DNA from 4 places in the Paenibacillus sp. LS-5 genome. Region 2 is predicted to be linked to each of the others. Evidence: riboswitches for the same ligand, from Rfam matches in the RefSeq annotation. Region 2 holds a riboswitch; each other region holds the start of a gene.

Region 1 (4,406 bases), on a different contig from region 2:
CCTTCAGAGTGCACTGCAGCAGATCAATACACAGCTGATCGCCGGTGATAAGCTGACTCAGGAACAGGTAGCGGCGATGTTCGCGCCGGTGTCCATCGGCACCCAGCAGCTTAGTACGGATGGAACAGACGGTGGGGCGGCAGCAGATAAATCGAAGCCAGCTATCAATTATGTTATCGTCTATGTGCTTCTGATCCTCTTCTTTATGTCGATTACCATGACTGGAAATATGATTTCGGCAGAAGTAACCTCAGAGAAAAGCTCCCGCATCATGGAAATTCTGATTACCAGCGCTTCGCCGCTCACGCAAATGTTCGGCAAGGTGATCGGGATCTTCCTGGTCGGCCTGATGCAGATTGCTATTATCTCGGCAAGTATCGCCATCAATCTGATGCTTCCGCATAACGCCAGCATATTGACTGATTTTGACCTGGATCTTGGACAATTGAATTATGGCATCCTGGTATACGGTTTTATCCTGTATATTCTTGGATTCTTCCTGTATGCACTGATGTATGCTGCTGTAGGCTCCATTGTGAGCCGCACGGAGGATCTGGGCCAGGCCGTGATGCCGGTAATGATGTGTACCTTTTTGGCCTTCTACATTCCGTTGTTTAGCATCTCAGCTCCTAATACTATGCTTATCAAAGTGGCGAGCTTTGTGCCCATCACCTCACCGCTCAGCATGCTGCTGCGCATCGGTATAGGGGAAGTAGCGTTCTGGGAGATTGCCGTATCACTCATCATCTTGCTCGTGACCACCTTCGGACTGGGCTGGCTCGCCGCCAAGATCTACCGCACAGGCGTTCTGATGTACGGCAAACGCCCAAGCATCAAGGAGATCAGAAAAGCGATGAAGGCTTACAAGATTTGAGTGGAACCCACTAACTGTGTGAGGAGAGTTCAGGATGGATAAAAAGAAACAATCATTCGCGTTATTGATGTTTGCAGGTATGCTGCTCAATTCCGGAAGTTTGCTGATTTCTTCCGACGGATCGAATCTGCGCGATTTTGTACAGGGAGTAATGGCGGGAGCTGGGATAGCTATAATGCTGCTGTCCATCTGGACGTTTGCTAAGAACAAGGGCTTTAAAGACGCGAAATAAGCCAGACATCCGTTATCCGTTCATCTGGCGAAATCATGCTGTATAGTGTACCTTAGTAAGTAAGGAGTGGTAATGTTGATGAAAAAAAGACAAACGCCCTTACTGGTTGCGGCTTCGATTCTGCTGATTATCATCAGTAGTCTAATTCATTCAGAAGGCTCAACCTGGCTGGGTGCGCTGCAGACGTTATTGCTTGGTGTAGGATTATTAGGATGCTGCATGGCATTCCTGAGATTTGCCAAGGGCGGCAATGGTGCAAAAGACAAAAGAAGCAAAAAGGGCAAAAAAGAATAAGAACGAATCAGAAGCCGCGGTAGGTTGCCGCGGCTTTTTTGAATGATATCTATTCACTATGCTGCATGCTATTCGATCTTATCCGGCAGATAAATTTGATGTGGGCAGTGTAGCTTCATGTGCCGCCAGCAGTTCACGCATTTGCCGGAGCTGCGCCTTAAGCTCAGGCAGGCTCTTCATGAGGATCTCACTGATTTCCGTTAAGGAGAGCCGCATGCCATACCGGAGCGCATGCACAACCTGATCCTCCCAGGGCAGGCAGGCTGCAAGGCAGGCTTTGCGGTCTTGTGCAATCCGGGAGCAATACCGGATGCATGCGCGGTAGGCCAGAATGGAGAAGCTCTGCGGGCCGCAGCCTTTTCGCAGATAAGGCACATACAGCTCCGTGAAGCTCTTCACGGCAGCCGTCTCCGCTTCAGAACCCTGTCCCAGCAGCAGACTGCAGAGCGTAAGGATATTTTCGCTGTACTTTTCAACATATTCCGCAAATTCGGATGCGGAAGCCGCCGTGCGCGATTCCATTCCAGTTTCCTCCTCGGATTAGATACACCAGTTCGCCCAGCTTCCAGCCGCTCCCCCGGCGAAGCCCCGTTCCCCAAATATGTTGCGCAAAAAAGCCGCAGCAGAGGAGGACCTCTGCTGCGGCTTCCGTACAGGTTCAAATAAACCTGGCGCAAAAGCGTGGCGGATCAAGTTCTCTCTCTATACGCTTACGGGGTTAGCTGTCGGATTCGGGCGGTGAGAGTCGCCCTGCCTTGTGAGGCCGCATCTCTGCAGTCTCCTTTGGATTCACCCCATGTAGGCTTTTGGCCTGGTGGTTCCCCCGTTTCCCGTATGACGGGAATTCAGCGTTGATTGGTTTCCATGAATAAGTTCAAAACGAATCATACTCTTTCAGGAATATCTTTGTAAAAGGGAAAAAGGGAGTGGTTCCGTCAATTTCACATTGAAATCGGAAAGTTCAAAGGAAATAAACAGGTAAAACCATATATCTTGCCACTTATCGGCTCATTATCTCATTCGCACGCCAGTTTTTATATTTGGGGGATAATAAGGCTTGGAATCGCTGATATGAATGCGGATTCATTCATGCACCAGACAAAAAGATATCCGGGAGACTACTTCTCCCGGATATCTTGCTGCTCTAATTAGCCCAATGAATCTGATCTATTTGGCTGCTGCAATAAGCTTGTTCAGCTCGGGCAGATTGAATCCTTTGACGACATGTGCTCCAGATACAGTAACAGGAACGCCCATGAAGCCCAGCTTCTCAACCTCTTCCTGATAAACGGTACTGGTCATTACATCCCGTACTTCAAAAGGAATGTCCTGCTCCTTCATCAGCTGCTTCACCTGATTGCAGTCACTGCAGTTGGCTGTAGAATAAATGATCACAGGCTGGCTCATTGGCTCACAGCTTCCTTGAGGGCATCGCGGGTGATTTTCCAGTGGGAGGTGTTCCAGCGGACCTCACCATCTTCCAGCAGGAAGATTTGCGGAGACTCATGCTTGATCCCGAAGTCTTCGGCAATCTGGTTGGAGACCGGGCGGTCTTCAATCACATGAACCACAGCAGCGGTAGTGCCGGAGCTCTGGACATAAGCCTGGAATTCTTCATTCGCCTTGGCGCTGATCGGGCAGGTGGTGCTGTGCTTGAAGAGCAGTTTTTTACCGGGCTGGGTAATGTATTCATGCAATTCATCAAGACTGTGGATTTGTTGTATAGACATTTAGGTCACGCTCCTGGCAGTTTATTTTGCTAACAATTCGGTTGCTAGCAATGATATTCCTGATTGTAACATAGTTCAAAATTAAATCAAAAAGAAGATTCAGCAGGCCCTGAATAGCCCGATAGTCCAACAGAGGACGTTGTAAAATGACAATTGTCATGCTAAGGTGGAAGGGAATTGGCGATTTCTGTATACTGATGTCAAATAAAAGGGAGTGACCCATTCCATGAAAAAGGTCGCTTGTGTTACCGGTGCTGACCGGGGACTCGGGTTTTTCCTTGTGCGCTGGCTGCTGGAGAATCACTATAAGGTGTTTGCAGGGAGGTACATGGAGGAGTCGGAAGCACTGGAAGCACTCGCAGTTAAGTACAAGGGGCAGTTAATTCTGGTTCCGATGGATGTCGGCAGCAGTGACAGTGTAAAGCGTGCAGCACGAACCATTGCAGGATGCACAGGGCATCTGGATATGATTATTAACAATGCTGGAATTATTGATCGTGCGGATGATGCCACCATGCTGGTAGACATGAATGACACCGCGATGGCACGCATTTATAATGTGAATACGCTTGGCGCTCTTCGGGTCAGCAATTCGCTGATGGGGCTCCTGCTGCAGGGCAAGCACAAACTGATTGTGAACATCTCCTCCGAAGCTGGCAGCATTGGCCGTAATCAGCGGATTAATATGTACGGTTATTGTATGTCCAAGGCGGCGCTTAATATGCAGTCTTCTCTGCTGCACAACCATTTGCGGGTCATGGGCGGCCAGGTGATGGTCTTCCATCCAGGCTGGCTCCAGTCCTGTATGAACTGTGACAAGAATAAGGCCGCTCCTGTTACCCCTGAAGAATCTGCCCGCAAAATCATGGGAATTGTGCAGGAGCATAAGGCGCATATGGGCATGGAACCGGCTTTTCTTGATCTGGACGGAATCCCTTGGCCCTGGTAACAGCAACTTTTACTTAGAAGAAAGGCGTGGATGAAAAATGTCAGAATGGAAGGCACTTGCGCTGGGGAGCTATTCAGAGGTTAAATATCATCCGTTCTCCGGTGTTGACCGCGTGTTCGAGGAGCTGTTTGCCGGAAAGCTGGAGGTGAAATCTACGGAAGATTATTCATTGCTGAATTCGGTCAGCCTATCGGATTACAAGCTTGTGATAGCGTATACAGAATTTTCTGACGACAAAATAGCTCCTGAACAAAGCGGGGCTTTGCTCTCCTACGTAGCAAACGGCGGCGGACTGCTGGTGGTGCATAACGGGATTTCACTGCAGCG
Region 2 (4,406 bases):
TTAGCAAAAATCGCGGTTTTTTATGTTTTGCAAATAACGAGGAGGGTAAGTAACTTTTATAGAGACAAAAAAACAAGCCCCCTCCAAGATTTCGGCAAAAATCCTGGAAAAGAGCTTGTTCAGTTACAATATTAGACCTTATTGTACATCGTCGTTATCTTGTGAATCAGTAGCAACTGCTTGATAAGCATCTGTGCTCATAATTCGTTTGGCGCCAACGTAGCGGTTGACGTAGTAGCTGTCACTCAGCGAGCTGATGGTTACACCGCGCTTGGAAGAAGCGTGTGCGAACTTGCCTTCACCGACATAAATGCCGACATGGGATATTCCTTTGCCGCTTGTATTAAAGAATACAAGATCGCCTGGTCTAATGTTATCACGGGATACGGCAGTACCCATTTGATATTGGGAACCAGACTGGTGAGGAAGGTTGATTCCAATCTTATCAAACACATACATGGTAAATCCGGAGCAATCAAACCCGTTAGTCGAAACTCCGCCGGATACGTATTTAGTACCGATGGCTTTGTCGATAACCTGGTCCATCTTGGAGTCTGCGAAAGCGCTTCCCGCTCCGATGGTAAGAATGATGGAAAAACTGAGTAGTGCGGCTGCCAGCTTCTTCTTCAAAAGTAAATACCCCTTCCAAATGCCTACGAGGTTAGCTTAAGGGTTCGGTTGAAGGTCCCCTATGACCCCTCTGTGAATAGGAGGTCAATTCACCCAAAATCGGTTCCCCCGTTTCCTTAATAATTAAGGAACTCGGCACGACTGTTGATTAGGATTAGCTTACGGATCAAACAATGACAAAACCTTTGTAAATCAGGTTTGAATAATTACAAAAATGTTACTATCGACTTACTGCGATAATTGTAACAAAGACAGAAGCAGTTGGCAATCACTAAAAGCATATAAATACATATTTTTTGAGCCTTTTAAGAGAAAAATGCCTAATTTGCGCTTGTTTATTACTCCGTAAGTTAGAGGTATGGAAGATTTATCTGGAATATTTATCAAAAAGGGTGTTTCAAAGCTCTAAAAAGTGTGTAAAAGGGAGAATAAGGAAAAGGAAAAACCCGGAAATGATTACGGCAATAATCAGTTCCGGGCTCGTATAAGTTACATTTAGTTGTTAGAGGTGTGATTTTGAGGGGATAAAAACTTCAATTAGTCGTAGGCAACGGTCTTGTAAGCTGTAGTGCTCATCACTCGTTTAGCGCCAACGTAGCGGTTGGCCCAGTAGGCTTGACTCAGCGAAGAAATATTTACACCGCGTGAACTGGAAGATTGTGCGAATTTGCCTCCACCGACATAAATGCCGACATGGGAAACTCCTGATCCAAAGGTATTGAAGAATACCAGATCGCCTGAACGCAAGTTGTTCCGTGATACGGATGTTCCCAGGCTGAATTGTGCCTTGGACGTGCGTGGTAGGGTAAGTCCGACACTTTTAAAAACATACGAGGTGAAGCCGGAGCAATCGAAACCGTTTGTGCTGGTGCCTCCGAATTTATAGGTGGTTCCAATAGTTTTAGCAATGACGCTGTCCATCTTCGAATCAGCGGAAGCGCTACCAGCTCCGATGGAGAATACCATTACTAGTCCAAGTGCTGCTGCGGTACATTTTTTCTTAAAATTCTGACTTCTCAAAAGATGTACTCCTTCCAAGGCCTGCGAGGTTAGCTTAAGGATTCGGTAGAAGGTTCCCCTATGACCCCTCTAAAGCGAGATCAATTCACCCAAAATATGGTTCCCCCACTTCCCGGTGCAGGGAATTTGGCGTTTTATGCACCAGAAGAGCGACGTGTCGACAATTTGCAAATGCTTGTAAGTTTATTGTGTTTGAATGTGCTGCGTCTTAAAGATTACAAATTTGTTACTAGTAGTACAGGCATCATTGTACCAGAGGATTTACAGTTTTGCAAATACACTTATTTACTTTGTAATCCAAAAAAAGAGTCCCGCTCCCTCAAGGAGCAGTGACTCTTTTTTTATGCCGGCAAATTGCAGTATTTATTGTGGAAATGATTTACTGGACCAGAGATGGTATTGTGCGGCGATTCCCCACATTTTGAACAGTGTAGTGGGGAGGGGAGAGAACTGCCTCAGCAGAAGTGCCGGCATCCCGGGACAAAAGATCGACATCCCGCCACAAGCAAGCATCATTACCAATCCCCCTGCTCCCATCACCGCCGATACTCCCACTGAAGGAATGATTACTTTCAGACAGACCAGCAGAGAAGACAGGGTTCCTGTACCACCTGTATAACCGAACTGCATGTACAGCAGCATTTTTCGGATGAAGAATAGATATAATAGCCAAACCAGAATGTAGGGTACCAATTTCAGCAGCAGCTTATAATCCACAATTCCGGTAAGCAGCAGATCGTACATTCTGGGAAGAAGCCAGTAGAGCGGCAGCGCTGTAAGCACCCATTCTGCAAGACTGAACAGCAACACCGGAAGCCCATATAGCCGCATACCCGGAAAAAAGAACATTCCACGCTCGCCTTTACGTTCCTGATGAAGCTCATGGAGCAATCCTGCCCGGATGAATGGTGATAGCAGGAGCCTTATTGCACTTAAACCCAGCAGCATCCAGAGCCATTGTTGAACACCGGAATGTGTGCTTAGTGCGATCTGTCCCTCCACATAATACAGAAGCCTGCCCATTGCACTGCCACCCGCATCCTGATCAGGGTAACGCAGCAGTATCGGAACCACTGCGCTTTTAACAAACTTGTACATGAAATAACTCCAAAACAACCTGTAGATAAACAACAGAATCAGTATATAGAATTGTTCCTTCATGCTGTACCAGCCGCGGGATATCGATCTTTTCACAATCCTTCACCTCACCAGACAAGAGTTCCGAGCAGATTTTCAATCAGGTTGGTTATGCTAAGCGTCCAGCGAGAGAGCGTGTCGGGTTCCAGTTCTGCCAGTCTGAAATTATTCAGATGCCTACTCTCCAGCAGGATGGAGTGCCCGGGATCAATCTCTGCCGATACCAGCGGCGCTTTGTAGGAGAGTTGAAACGTAGTTTTCTTGTCTTTTGCATTCCAATATCTTTGAACGGTATATCCATCCGAAAAGGTGAACTTCACAGGCACCTCTTCGTACTGGCTGCTCTTGTTGCTCACGGTGACCGATGAATCATAACGGAGATTTTCTGTGCCGGTCCCTTTTTTGTGAACGGTATTGATAATGTCATCTACAGCAAAATCAGGAGCACCACCACTGTATACATATTGATCAAAGTAGGCTTGCCATGATTTTTTGGTCACTTTTTCTACGATCTTTTGAAAATCGGCAGTGGAAGGGTGCTGGAATCGGTATTTGCGGGCATAGGCAGCCATGATGGCATCCATGGTTTTGGTGCCAACTTGCTGTTCAATATCTTTGAGCACCAGTTTGCCCCGGATGTATACGTTGCGTGTATAAGCATCATCACCTGTATATTTCCAGGTCTCCAGATTGAGCGGCTGTGATGAGGTAACCAGACTAGACTGAAGCGCTAAGTTGGGTGCTACGCCATATTCCTGTTCCATCAGCCGATCTTCTGCATATGAGGTGAAGCTCTCATCCAGCCAGGCCTCCTCAAATTCATTGCTGGCGATCATGCCATAAAAAAACTGATGCCCGATTTCATGGATAACAGTACGCTCAAGCTGGGTGCCCGGGGCATCCTCGGCTGCGCCGAAGGCGGTGATGAGTGTGGGATATTCCATCCCGCCTGCGCCATTCCCAGCCTTTGGCGGAACAACGATGGATAGTGTCGAGTAAGGATAAGAACCGTACCATTTGCTGAAGGCACTTAGAGCAGCTTTGGCTGCCTGGAAGTACCGCTCCTTCAAATCTTTGTGCACCGGGTCCAGATAGAGCTTAATCCTTACCCCGGGCACTCCGGGTGCCGAGAAGGCTTCCTCTGCAACCACAAAGTCGGGAGAGGCAGCCCAGGCAAAATCATGGACATCATCAGCGTAGAACTGATAAATCTTCTGATCCTGTTTCAGCTTGGCGGTCTTCACCGGAAATCCGGTTGCTGCGACAGTGTAATTGGCGGGTACGGAAAGAGTGATACTGTATATCCCGAAGTCGCTGTAGAACTCGGAGGTGCCGTGATACTGGTGCAGATTCCATCCTTCCTGCTTCGCCCCGCGGGTGCCGGCTGGCTCATACACGCTAAGTTTGGGAAACCATTGTCCGGCCATTACAAAATTACCTGATATTCCCATTCGGGCGAAGATTTTTGGCAGTTTGACTTCATACTTCAGCCTGAGCGTAACGCTTTCTCCCCCGTTCACGGGTACAGGAAGATGCACCTTGACCAGTGTCCTGTCATTCATATTGCCGTCGTCAGGCTGGACATACTGCAGACGCTGCATGAGCGAGACACCGTTAGA
Region 3 (4,406 bases), on a different contig from region 2:
TTGCTGCCACCCAAAAAGAATTGGCAATGTCACTTCAGCTGGACCCCGCCGTTCCGGAACTGTTCATCGGCGACAGCGCGCGCATCCGGCAGATTTTGGTTAATCTAATCGGCAATGCAGTCAAGTTTACTCATCATGGGGGGATAACAGTATCCGTAGCTCCATACAGCGCTCTGGGTGCGTCTATGGTTCTTGAATTCACGGTGAAGGATACAGGGATTGGGATCACGCCGGATAAGTATAAAATGTTGTTTCAGCCTTTCTCCCAGGCAGATGCTTCCCATACCCGCAAATATCCCGGCACAGGTCTCGGGCTGGCGATCTGCAAGAAACTCGTAGAACTTATGGAGGGAAGCATTTGGTCGGAAAATGCCACAGGCGGGGGGAGTGTTTTTAGCTTCAGAATCCCTCTGCAGCGGATGGAACCTATTCCTCAACAGGAGGTTTGCCAATGAGAGAGTTTTAATTATATAATTTTAAAGGAAATACCTTCACCACAACAGTCCCGACGGGACAGAAAGGAACTCTCATTTGAACAAATCAAATAAAAACAATGTCATGCTTCCCCAATTAAGCAAAGCGGAGAAACGCAGGGCACAACAGGAACAGGACAAGCAGAAAACGAGAATCCTGATTATTAGCACAGTGGCCATTGTAGTGATTATCTTCACCGTGCTTATTCTTTTGGCATCGAAGGACTCTTCTTCCAATGCAGGTTCAGGCGAAGCGGTTCAATTCAATTACAGTGAGCTTCCAAGACTGGGCAAAGCGGATGCACCGGTTAAAATCGTCGAATTCGGTGATTTCAAATGCCCGGCGTGTGCCAATTTTGCAGGTGTCATCAAGCCACAGCTGGCTCAGGAATATGTGAATCAGAATAAAGCAGCTATTTACTTCGTAAATATGGCCTTTATCGGTCCGGATTCTGAAACGGCTTCTCTGGCAGCCCTCTCGGTATATCATCAGAATAGTGATGCTTTCTGGTCTTATTACGATGCAATTTATGCCAATCAAGGGGATGAAAATGCTGAATGGGCTACACAGGATTTTCTGGTGAGTCTGGCAGAGAAGGAAAAGCTGCCCATTGACTTAGATCTGTTGCGCAAGGATATCAAGGAACGGACCTATGAAAGTGAACTGCAAAAGGATATTACTCTTGCCAAGGATACCGGAGTCACCTCCACACCTACTGTATTTATTAATGGATACAAAGTAGAGGAGCCATTCAATATGGAAGCCATAGATGCACAGATGAAGTCTGCTTCCGAAGCAGTGAGCGCCGAGTGATGAAGTTCTCTACGTTCTGCAGGCGCCACTGCCTCTATCTGGCCTGGTTCGTGTCCGTTATTGCGGTAGCGGGAAGCTTGTATCTTAGCGAGGTCCTGAAGTATGAGCCATGTAAGCTGTGTTGGTTCCAGCGTATATTTATGTACCCGCAGCTCATCCTGCTGGGCATTGCCACATACCGGAATGACAAAAAGATAATTCCTTATGTGCTTCCTTTAAGTCTAATTGGGGGCAGCATAAGTGTTTATCATTATGCCGAGCAGAAGATTCCTGCACTCAGCAAGGTGCTCCCATGTACGATTGGCGTACCCTGTAATAAAGATTATCTTAATTTTTTCGGGTTCATTACGATCCCTTTACTTGCCCTGATCGCATTTGCTCTAATCACGATTTTGCTCTGGACCGGGCGTAAAGAGGACACCGTAGACTAGACAGAGCCACAGCAGAATATAGAGGGCAATCATTCCTGAAATTTCTGACACAAATATAGATAAAAATCATGAAAAAACCCGGTATGAAGGGATATTCGCAGAGAATGAAAGATCGCTATATCCCTCATCTTTGTTTTGCGTAAATTGGATGTTTTTTCATTCTTTTTTCATTTTTTTCACCGCTTTACGGAAGAGGCATTGTAGACTATCATTAGACCTTGTGAGAAGTTGAATATGCGCTGAATTTTCTGTAAGGAAAAACGGGGGAACCAACATTGGCCAAGCGCCAAAGGGGTGAATCGGGAACGGTCCGCAAGGGCCATAACCGTAGGGCTACCACAGCCCGAATCCGCCAGCTAACCTCGTAAGCAACGGTGGGATAATGACGATGCGTAAGCATGCGGATCATTTCCGTATGCTTATTTTTGTGCCTGCATTTATGAAATCCACCAATGAAAACAGCGCACGGTATTACCGTTTCAACGTAAGCAAAGAGAGGAACTGTTACTACAATGGTAAGCAAGGTAAAACGACTATTGATCGGGCGTCCGATGAAGTCGAACGAACTCGATCATGAAAAGTTATCCAAGGTGAAAGCACTGGCTGTCCTGTCTTCTGATGCGCTCTCGTCTGTAGCCTACGGAACGGAACAAATCCTGATTGTGCTGGTAGCCGCAGGCTTCACAGCTATCTGGTACTCATTGCCAATTGCATTAGCCGTATTGGGCTTGCTGGCTATTTTGATTTTATCCTATCGCCAGACTATTTTTGCTTATCCGCAAGGCGGAGGCGCGTATATCGTTGCCAAGAGCAACCTCGGGGTTCCTACTGGACTCTTAGCAGGCGGATCGCTCCTGGTCGACTATATTTTGACCGTTGCGGTTAGTGCGTCGGCAGGGACGGATGCGATCACATCCGCTTTTCCTAATCTTCATAATCATAGTGTTCTAATCGCCGTAACCGTTATTCTGCTCTTGACCCTTGTCAACCTGCGAGGCGTTACGGAATCTGCATCGTTCATTGCTATTCCTGTGTATCTGTTCGTAGTATCGATCTTCGTGTTGATCATTGCGGGAATATTCAAATATGCAACCGGCGGAGCCCACGCCAATGTTCCAGAAATCGGGGCTGCTGTATCGAATGTCAGTTTGTTTTTACTGCTTAAAGCCTTCAGCTCCGGCTGTTCGGCCCTTACAGGAGTAGAGGCGGTATCGAACGCAATTCCAAACTTCAAGGCACCTGCTGAGAGAAATGCGGCCAAAACCTTGATGATGATGGGAATTATCCTTGGAAGTATGTTTACAGGAATCACGCTGCTCGCCTACTGGTACGGAATTACACCGGATACCAAAGCTACAGTTGTATCCCAAATTGCTGAATCTACTTTTGGACGCGGTGGTTTGTACTTCTTCATTCAAGGGATTACTGCTGTAATTCTCTTCCTTGCAGCCAATACGGCTTACTCAGCTTTCCCGCTGCTGGCGTTTATGTTTGCCAAAGATAAATATCTGCCCCATGCCTTTATGGTCCGAGGCGACCGTTTGGGCTTCTCTAACGGCATTATCTTCTTGGGTGTATTATCAGCCCTGCTTGTCGCTGCTTTTCATGGAAATACAGAAAGTCTGATTCCTTTGTATGCAGTGGGTGTATTCATTCCTTTTACCCTGTCCCAGCTTGGTATGATGGTGCACTGGTATAAATCCAAACCTAAAGGCTGGCAAAATAAATTTGCTGTGAATACGGTGGGGATGCTTACTACCCTGACCATTACTCTGATCTTTATCATCACGAAGTTCTCGAGTGTATGGATGGCCTTTATCTTCCTGCCGGTTGTAATGTTCGTGTTCCACCGGATTCACCGCCATTATCTCAATACAGCAGATCAGCTGCGTATTTGTCCGGAAACGGATAAACCTTGTATCAAAGGAAGCACCGTAGTAGTTCCTGTCGCAGGTGTAACCCGTGCAGTTCTGCATTCCATCAGCTATGCCAAGTCCTTAACGGATAATGTGGTAGCCGTGTATGTTGGATTTGATGAAGAAGAAATTAACAAAATGGAACAAAAGTGGGAGGAATGGAATCCGGGAGTGCGCTTAATTGTACTACGTTCCCGGTATCGCAGCATTCTTCGTCCGCTTGTCAAGTTCATTGATACAGTGGAGTGGAAGACCGCTTCTACCGACCATATCACGGTACTCATTCCGCAGTTTATAACGAAGCATTGGTGGCAGGCGATCCTGCATAACCAGACCAGCTTGTTCATCCGCTCTTATCTGATGAATCAAAAAGATATCATCGTAGCGACAGTGCCTTATCATTTGCATAAATAAATAGATGTATTACATTAACAGGGCTGTTTCCGGATACTTCGGGAGCGGCTCTTTTGTATTAAGAAGAAAAGGTGAAAGTGAATTTTATATTAATATGGTATTATTATGCCTATCCGAAAAAATAGAAGGGGAGATGCAAATGGCCATTTATTTCATAAGACATGGAATTGATGATGAAGGATTTCGTGGAGGGTGGAGTCAAAGAGGACTCGTTGTTGAGGGATATCGGCAATCGGAGAAGCTGGGGCTTTACCTTAAGGAAAACCAATCGTCCTTTAATATACATCGTATCCTAAGCAGCGATTTGCAACGGGCATTAGATACAGCAAATGAGATCTCCAGAGCACTAGGATTACGA
Region 4 (4,406 bases), on a different contig from region 2:
TTTGTCCAGGATATTCTGGTCAATCAGAAAATTCTGACCCAAGCTTTTTTTAAAGGAGAATCCGTAACGCTGAATGATTTCCTTAGTGCGTACCGGCGATGAAATATGATTGTTGCCACTCATGAGGTAATGCCTCCCTGATCAATTTGCGCGAGAGCATTTGAAAATTCCTCTCGTGTTATGCCAAACATCGCCAGCCGCTTATACAACTGCTTACCGTTACAGTATCCAATCCCCAGCAGATTACCCAGCACCATTCTCCGTTCCGCTGCCTGCGGATGCACCATCATTCCTGCAGCCATCAGATCCTCGAGCCCAATCAGAGCCGGGGCACCTTCAAAGGAAGTATGAACATGCTTAAGAGCGTGACGAATGGCCTCCGGAGAAGCGTTTTCCACTCCTATGTCACCTTTACGGGTAGCGTCTTTTTCAGGTATGAACGCATGCTTGCAGCCTGGCACCTTGGAAGACACAATCTTCCGGATGCGTTCACCGGCATGATCAGGATCTGTTAGAATAATGACCCCTCTGCGTTCCATAGCCAGTGCAATCTTTGCGATCACTTTGCGGTCCACTGCTGAACCTCCTGTTTCAATGGTATCCGCCTCTACAGCTCGTTTAATGGCAACTGTATCGCTTTTACCTTCCACAACGATTAATTCCTTGATCATTTTCTAAACTCCTTACTCTGCAACGCAAAAAGAAGAGGATTCGCTCCCCTTCTTATTGGCTAAAGAATGTATAAGTGATGAGCGGTAGGCTCTGAAATTCCGTAACAGTCTTAATTGCTACCCTCACTATATCTTATTAACTGTTAATTTGCAAAAAACTGCTGCTTAATTCAGCTCTGGCTTCACAGGCCCGATCACATAAATTGTACGTGATTTACGCCCAAAGTTACGGGCATTGCTCAGGGAATCATAGTAGACATCCACCTTGTTGCCTTTAATGGCACCGCCGGTATCCTCTGCACGGCGAAACCCAAGACCCTCAATATACACCCACCAGCCGATAGGTATTACGTTTGGATCCACAGCAATGGTCCGACCTTCCGTTACGCGTGTGCCGGAGGCCGTACGTGTACCAATCCCTGGCTCTTCAGAAGAATAAGCCGTCATGGATACATTTTTGATTATTTTTTTGTACTCAAAATCTATACCTGCTTTGCTCGCAACATTGTTGCTGTTTGTGCTGACTTTAGATGTTTTTGTGGTAGTGGTTGAATTGGAAGTTGCAGTAGTGGCTACAGCAGCCTTGGGAAGTGCTTTGGTACCAATAGCAATGATTTTGTCTTTGGTAACCGTCTGTACTTCCTTGCCCACCATGCGCATAGATGCCAGCTCGCCATCTTGATAGATTTTCTCGATATGCTGGACCATAACGCCCGGTTTGCCCGCTTGCGCAACTCTTACAGTTCCCTTTGTCAGGGAGGGGTCTGCGGTTTTAATAACCCGGAAAGGCAAATTTGTTGTCCGCTGTACCACTTGCTTGTTAATCCGGACAATTTTGATTTCCATGTCGGCAGAAACTGCGGTGTTGAGAGAAGGGTAAATCTTGTCATAGCTCTCCAGGCTGATGCCCAGTTTGTCAATCGCCTGACCGATGGTGTCTTCGGTTGTGTAGAGCGTTTTGGTTGTTCCATCCGCTGTTAGCTTAAAAGCCTGCGCATGGTTGATTACGACACGGTCGCCGTCTTTTATTTCATCACTAAGGCCAATAGATAATGCATCTTGCGGCTGCAGCGAAATTTGTTCTTTTGCCAGCACATCACTGAGCAGCGTATCCCGCGTCTCCAGCGTCTGTACCTTTCCATCTATTACTAAAGTTATTTCTTTAAAGCTTTGACCGTGTACGTACAGCAGAATTACTAGCGCGATAACGATTGATGCCGCGCCTGCAAGTGAAAGTACGCGAGGATTCACTTGCTTCCACCGTAATGCGAAAGACCTGCTGGATGATTGCGAATCATGGGATACTTCTGGTTGGAATACGCCCATTCTCTCCATCCTCCTTACATAGCCCCGTCGTCCAAGTTGTATAGCAAAGGTGACTGTATCACTTCTGACGAAACTAGGTTTGAGATTGCACAGGATACGCCCGCATTGCTTTAGCGTTTCCTGCTCATGGATCGCCTGCTCGGCATAGCTACTCCAGACATCTGTTATACAACAGTATGCTGGAAACATTCGCATTATTCAAAAAACAAAAAAAGCCTAAAAAGAGTTCACAGAGGACTCTTTCGTGGCTCTCCGGGTGTCAGAATACGCGGGAATGTTTATGCACGAGGTTTCCTCTCTTACTTGCGCTTACGGGGTTAGCTGTCGGGTTCGGGCATAAGAGAGACGCCCTATCTCAGGTCACCCGCTCACGGCGGTTGCCCTCAAATTCACCCCAAAGACCACGTGAAGAAATCAAATAAAGTCTGCGGCATTTCTGTGTTGTACCCTATGTACGGACATGCGGCAGATCATTATTGGTTCCCCCGTTCTCCATACGGAGACTCAGCGAGACGATCCATGAAAATGTGACTGTCACAGTAACAACAGCTCACTTCACTGAAAAGATGATATCCTGTTTTGATGCATGTTGTAAAGCACGATTCAACCACGTTTACGCAAAAAAATCATTAAAATATTGTAATAATCGGCCGTTTTTTTATTAAAAAAGTTTAATATATCGGCTATACTTCTTTTTTCACCGGATTTACTCCCGTTTTCAGACAATCCCAAATCGTTCCAGTGCGTTCGCATACGTTATTTCAGCTAATTCCTGTAAATCAATTCCTTTTATTTCCGCAGCTGCCTCGGCGACAAGCTTCACATATGCACTCTCATTTCGCTTCCCACGGAAGGGATGGGGCGTGAGATATGGAGAGTCCGTTTCGATCAAAAGCCGGTCCATTGGAGTCTGCGCAAGCACCTCTTTCGGCACTCTGGCATTCTTAAAAGTTACAGGTCCACCAAAGGACAAATGAAACCCTAGATCAAGGCACATTTTAGCCGTTTCCCAGCTCCCCGAAAAGGAGTGCATGACACCGCCAATCTCATTTGCCTTCTCTTCCCTCAAAATCCGTACCACATCCTCGTGCGCATCACGATTATGTATACAGATAGGCATTTTTAGTTCCCGTGCCATACCAATCTGTTTGCGGAATACCTCCTGCTGTATTTCTTTGGGGGAAGTATCCCAATAATAATCGAGCCCGATTTCTCCGATAGCCACCACCTTTTTATGGCTGCACAGAGAGGCAATCCAGTCCATATCCCCCTCCTTCATGTCAATCGCGTCCACGGGGTGCCAGCCTACTGCTGCATAAATATAATCATACGTTTCTGCTAATTTCATTGTCGTTGGAATCGTTTCCCGATTAAATCCAATATTAATCATCTTGCTGACTCCAGCCTCTAAAGCGCGTGCAATAACCTCCTCGCGGTCCTCGTCGAATTGCGGTGCATCCAGATGAGTATGTGTGTCGAATAAGCGCATGCTGAATCATCCTTTCAGTATTGTTTTCTATGATGAATTCCAGAAATTTTTGTATTATTTTGCAAAGATCTCAGCAATGGAAACAGGCAGCTGTGTAAGCACATTCTGTAGCTTATCCTGCGGAAAATAAAGATGATACCGGCCGCGGTGAATACCGCTGATCGAACGGACTATATCGGATACCTCAGAGATCTCCCGCAGTTTATCATGACGGTCCAGCAGCAAAATTTGTTTGCTGTCAAAACCCTCCCCTGGACGAAAAACATCATAAGGAAGATCTGTCGGATAATCAATCTCCAGATCGTAATCAGGATGCAGCCCGGCCCCCGCAAAACTGAGGCGGATTTCATCAATCGTCTCCGAGTCTAGGTGATCCATTTCTACATATTTATACAGTTTACGATGAATAAATCGGCTGCACAAGTCAGCTAATGTTTCATCGGATTCCAGAGTCCACTGCATAAATGCAGTCTGTACCAAGGCTTCATCCAGCAGTAAATACTGTTCCACATTAATCTCTCCACCAAATAAATCACTGAGCGGATTGATCATAAAACGGAAATTATACCCCTCCTGTAGAAGCTCTTTCGCCCTGCGGAATATCTGGCGCAAAATAATCTCCGAGCTGCGTGTAACCGGATGAAAATATACCTGCCAATACATCTGGTAACGTGACATCAGATAATCCTCGATGGCATGCATACCTGATTCCTTTACGACAACCCGTCCATTATAAGGACGCAGCATTCTCAGAATACGATCAATGTCGATTGTCCCATAATTCACCCCCGTATAATAGGCATCACGCAGCAAATAATCCATACGGTCTGCATCCAGAGGACCCGACACCAGGTTGACCACGATTTCATGCTCATACGTTTTGGCAATCACAGATGCAACCTTGCGCGGAAAATCTTCAC

Evidence for each region. A riboswitch is a leader RNA that binds a small molecule or an ion and turns the genes downstream of it on or off. The one in region 2 is predicted to bind cyclic di-AMP.
Region 1: linked by a shared signal. The riboswitch ahead of AC0MA3_RS20570 (hypothetical protein) and the one ahead of AC0MA3_RS25365 (C40 family peptidase) in region 2 are both predicted to bind cyclic di-AMP.
Region 3: linked by a shared signal. The riboswitch ahead of AC0MA3_RS02760 (APC family permease) and the one ahead of AC0MA3_RS25365 (C40 family peptidase) in region 2 are both predicted to bind cyclic di-AMP.
Region 4: linked by a shared signal. The riboswitch ahead of AC0MA3_RS24760 (ubiquitin-like domain-containing protein) and the one ahead of AC0MA3_RS25365 (C40 family peptidase) in region 2 are both predicted to bind cyclic di-AMP.

Annotation. Positions count from the first base shown of each region.
Region 1 is NZ_JBWAVA010000016.1:46,605-51,010, forward strand. Features, by position in the region: gene AC0MA3_RS20555 (ABC transporter permease) at 1-874, shown strand, start outside; gene AC0MA3_RS20560 (hypothetical protein) at 909-1,106, shown strand; gene AC0MA3_RS20565 (hypothetical protein) at 1,185-1,400, shown strand; gene AC0MA3_RS20570 (hypothetical protein) at 1,479-1,922, opposite strand; cyclic di-AMP (ydaO/yuaA leader) riboswitch at 2,092-2,261, opposite strand; gene AC0MA3_RS20575 (glutaredoxin family protein) at 2,568-2,807, opposite strand; gene ytxJ (bacillithiol system redox-active protein YtxJ) at 2,804-3,130, opposite strand; gene AC0MA3_RS20585 (SDR family NAD(P)-dependent oxidoreductase) at 3,357-4,079, shown strand; gene AC0MA3_RS20590 (ThuA domain-containing protein) at 4,117-4,406, shown strand, end outside.
Region 2 is NZ_JBWAVA010000028.1:16,865-21,270, forward strand. Features, by position in the region: gene AC0MA3_RS25360 (C40 family peptidase) at 139-630, opposite strand; cyclic di-AMP (ydaO/yuaA leader) riboswitch at 636-778, opposite strand; gene AC0MA3_RS25365 (C40 family peptidase) at 1,168-1,596, opposite strand; cyclic di-AMP (ydaO/yuaA leader) riboswitch at 1,654-1,792, opposite strand; gene AC0MA3_RS25370 (hypothetical protein) at 2,014-2,844, opposite strand; gene AC0MA3_RS25375 (M1 family metallopeptidase) at 2,856-4,406, opposite strand, start outside.
Region 3 is NZ_JBWAVA010000001.1:602,059-606,464, reverse strand. Features, by position in the region: gene AC0MA3_RS02775 (ATP-binding protein) at 1-455, shown strand, start outside; gene AC0MA3_RS02770 (DsbA family protein) at 532-1,287, shown strand; gene AC0MA3_RS02765 (disulfide oxidoreductase) at 1,287-1,718, shown strand; cyclic di-AMP (ydaO/yuaA leader) riboswitch at 1,946-2,104, shown strand; gene AC0MA3_RS02760 (APC family permease) at 2,231-4,048, shown strand; gene AC0MA3_RS02755 (histidine phosphatase family protein) at 4,188-4,406, shown strand, end outside.
Region 4 is NZ_JBWAVA010000025.1:46,474-50,879, forward strand. Features, by position in the region: gene rsmA (16S rRNA (adenine(1518)-N(6)/adenine(1519)-N(6))-dimethyltransferase RsmA) at 1-123, opposite strand, end outside; gene rnmV (ribonuclease M5) at 120-671, opposite strand; gene AC0MA3_RS24760 (ubiquitin-like domain-containing protein) at 837-1,997, opposite strand; cyclic di-AMP (ydaO/yuaA leader) riboswitch at 2,289-2,517, opposite strand; gene AC0MA3_RS24765 (TatD family hydrolase) at 2,716-3,486, opposite strand; gene AC0MA3_RS24770 (HD domain-containing protein) at 3,541-4,406, opposite strand, start outside.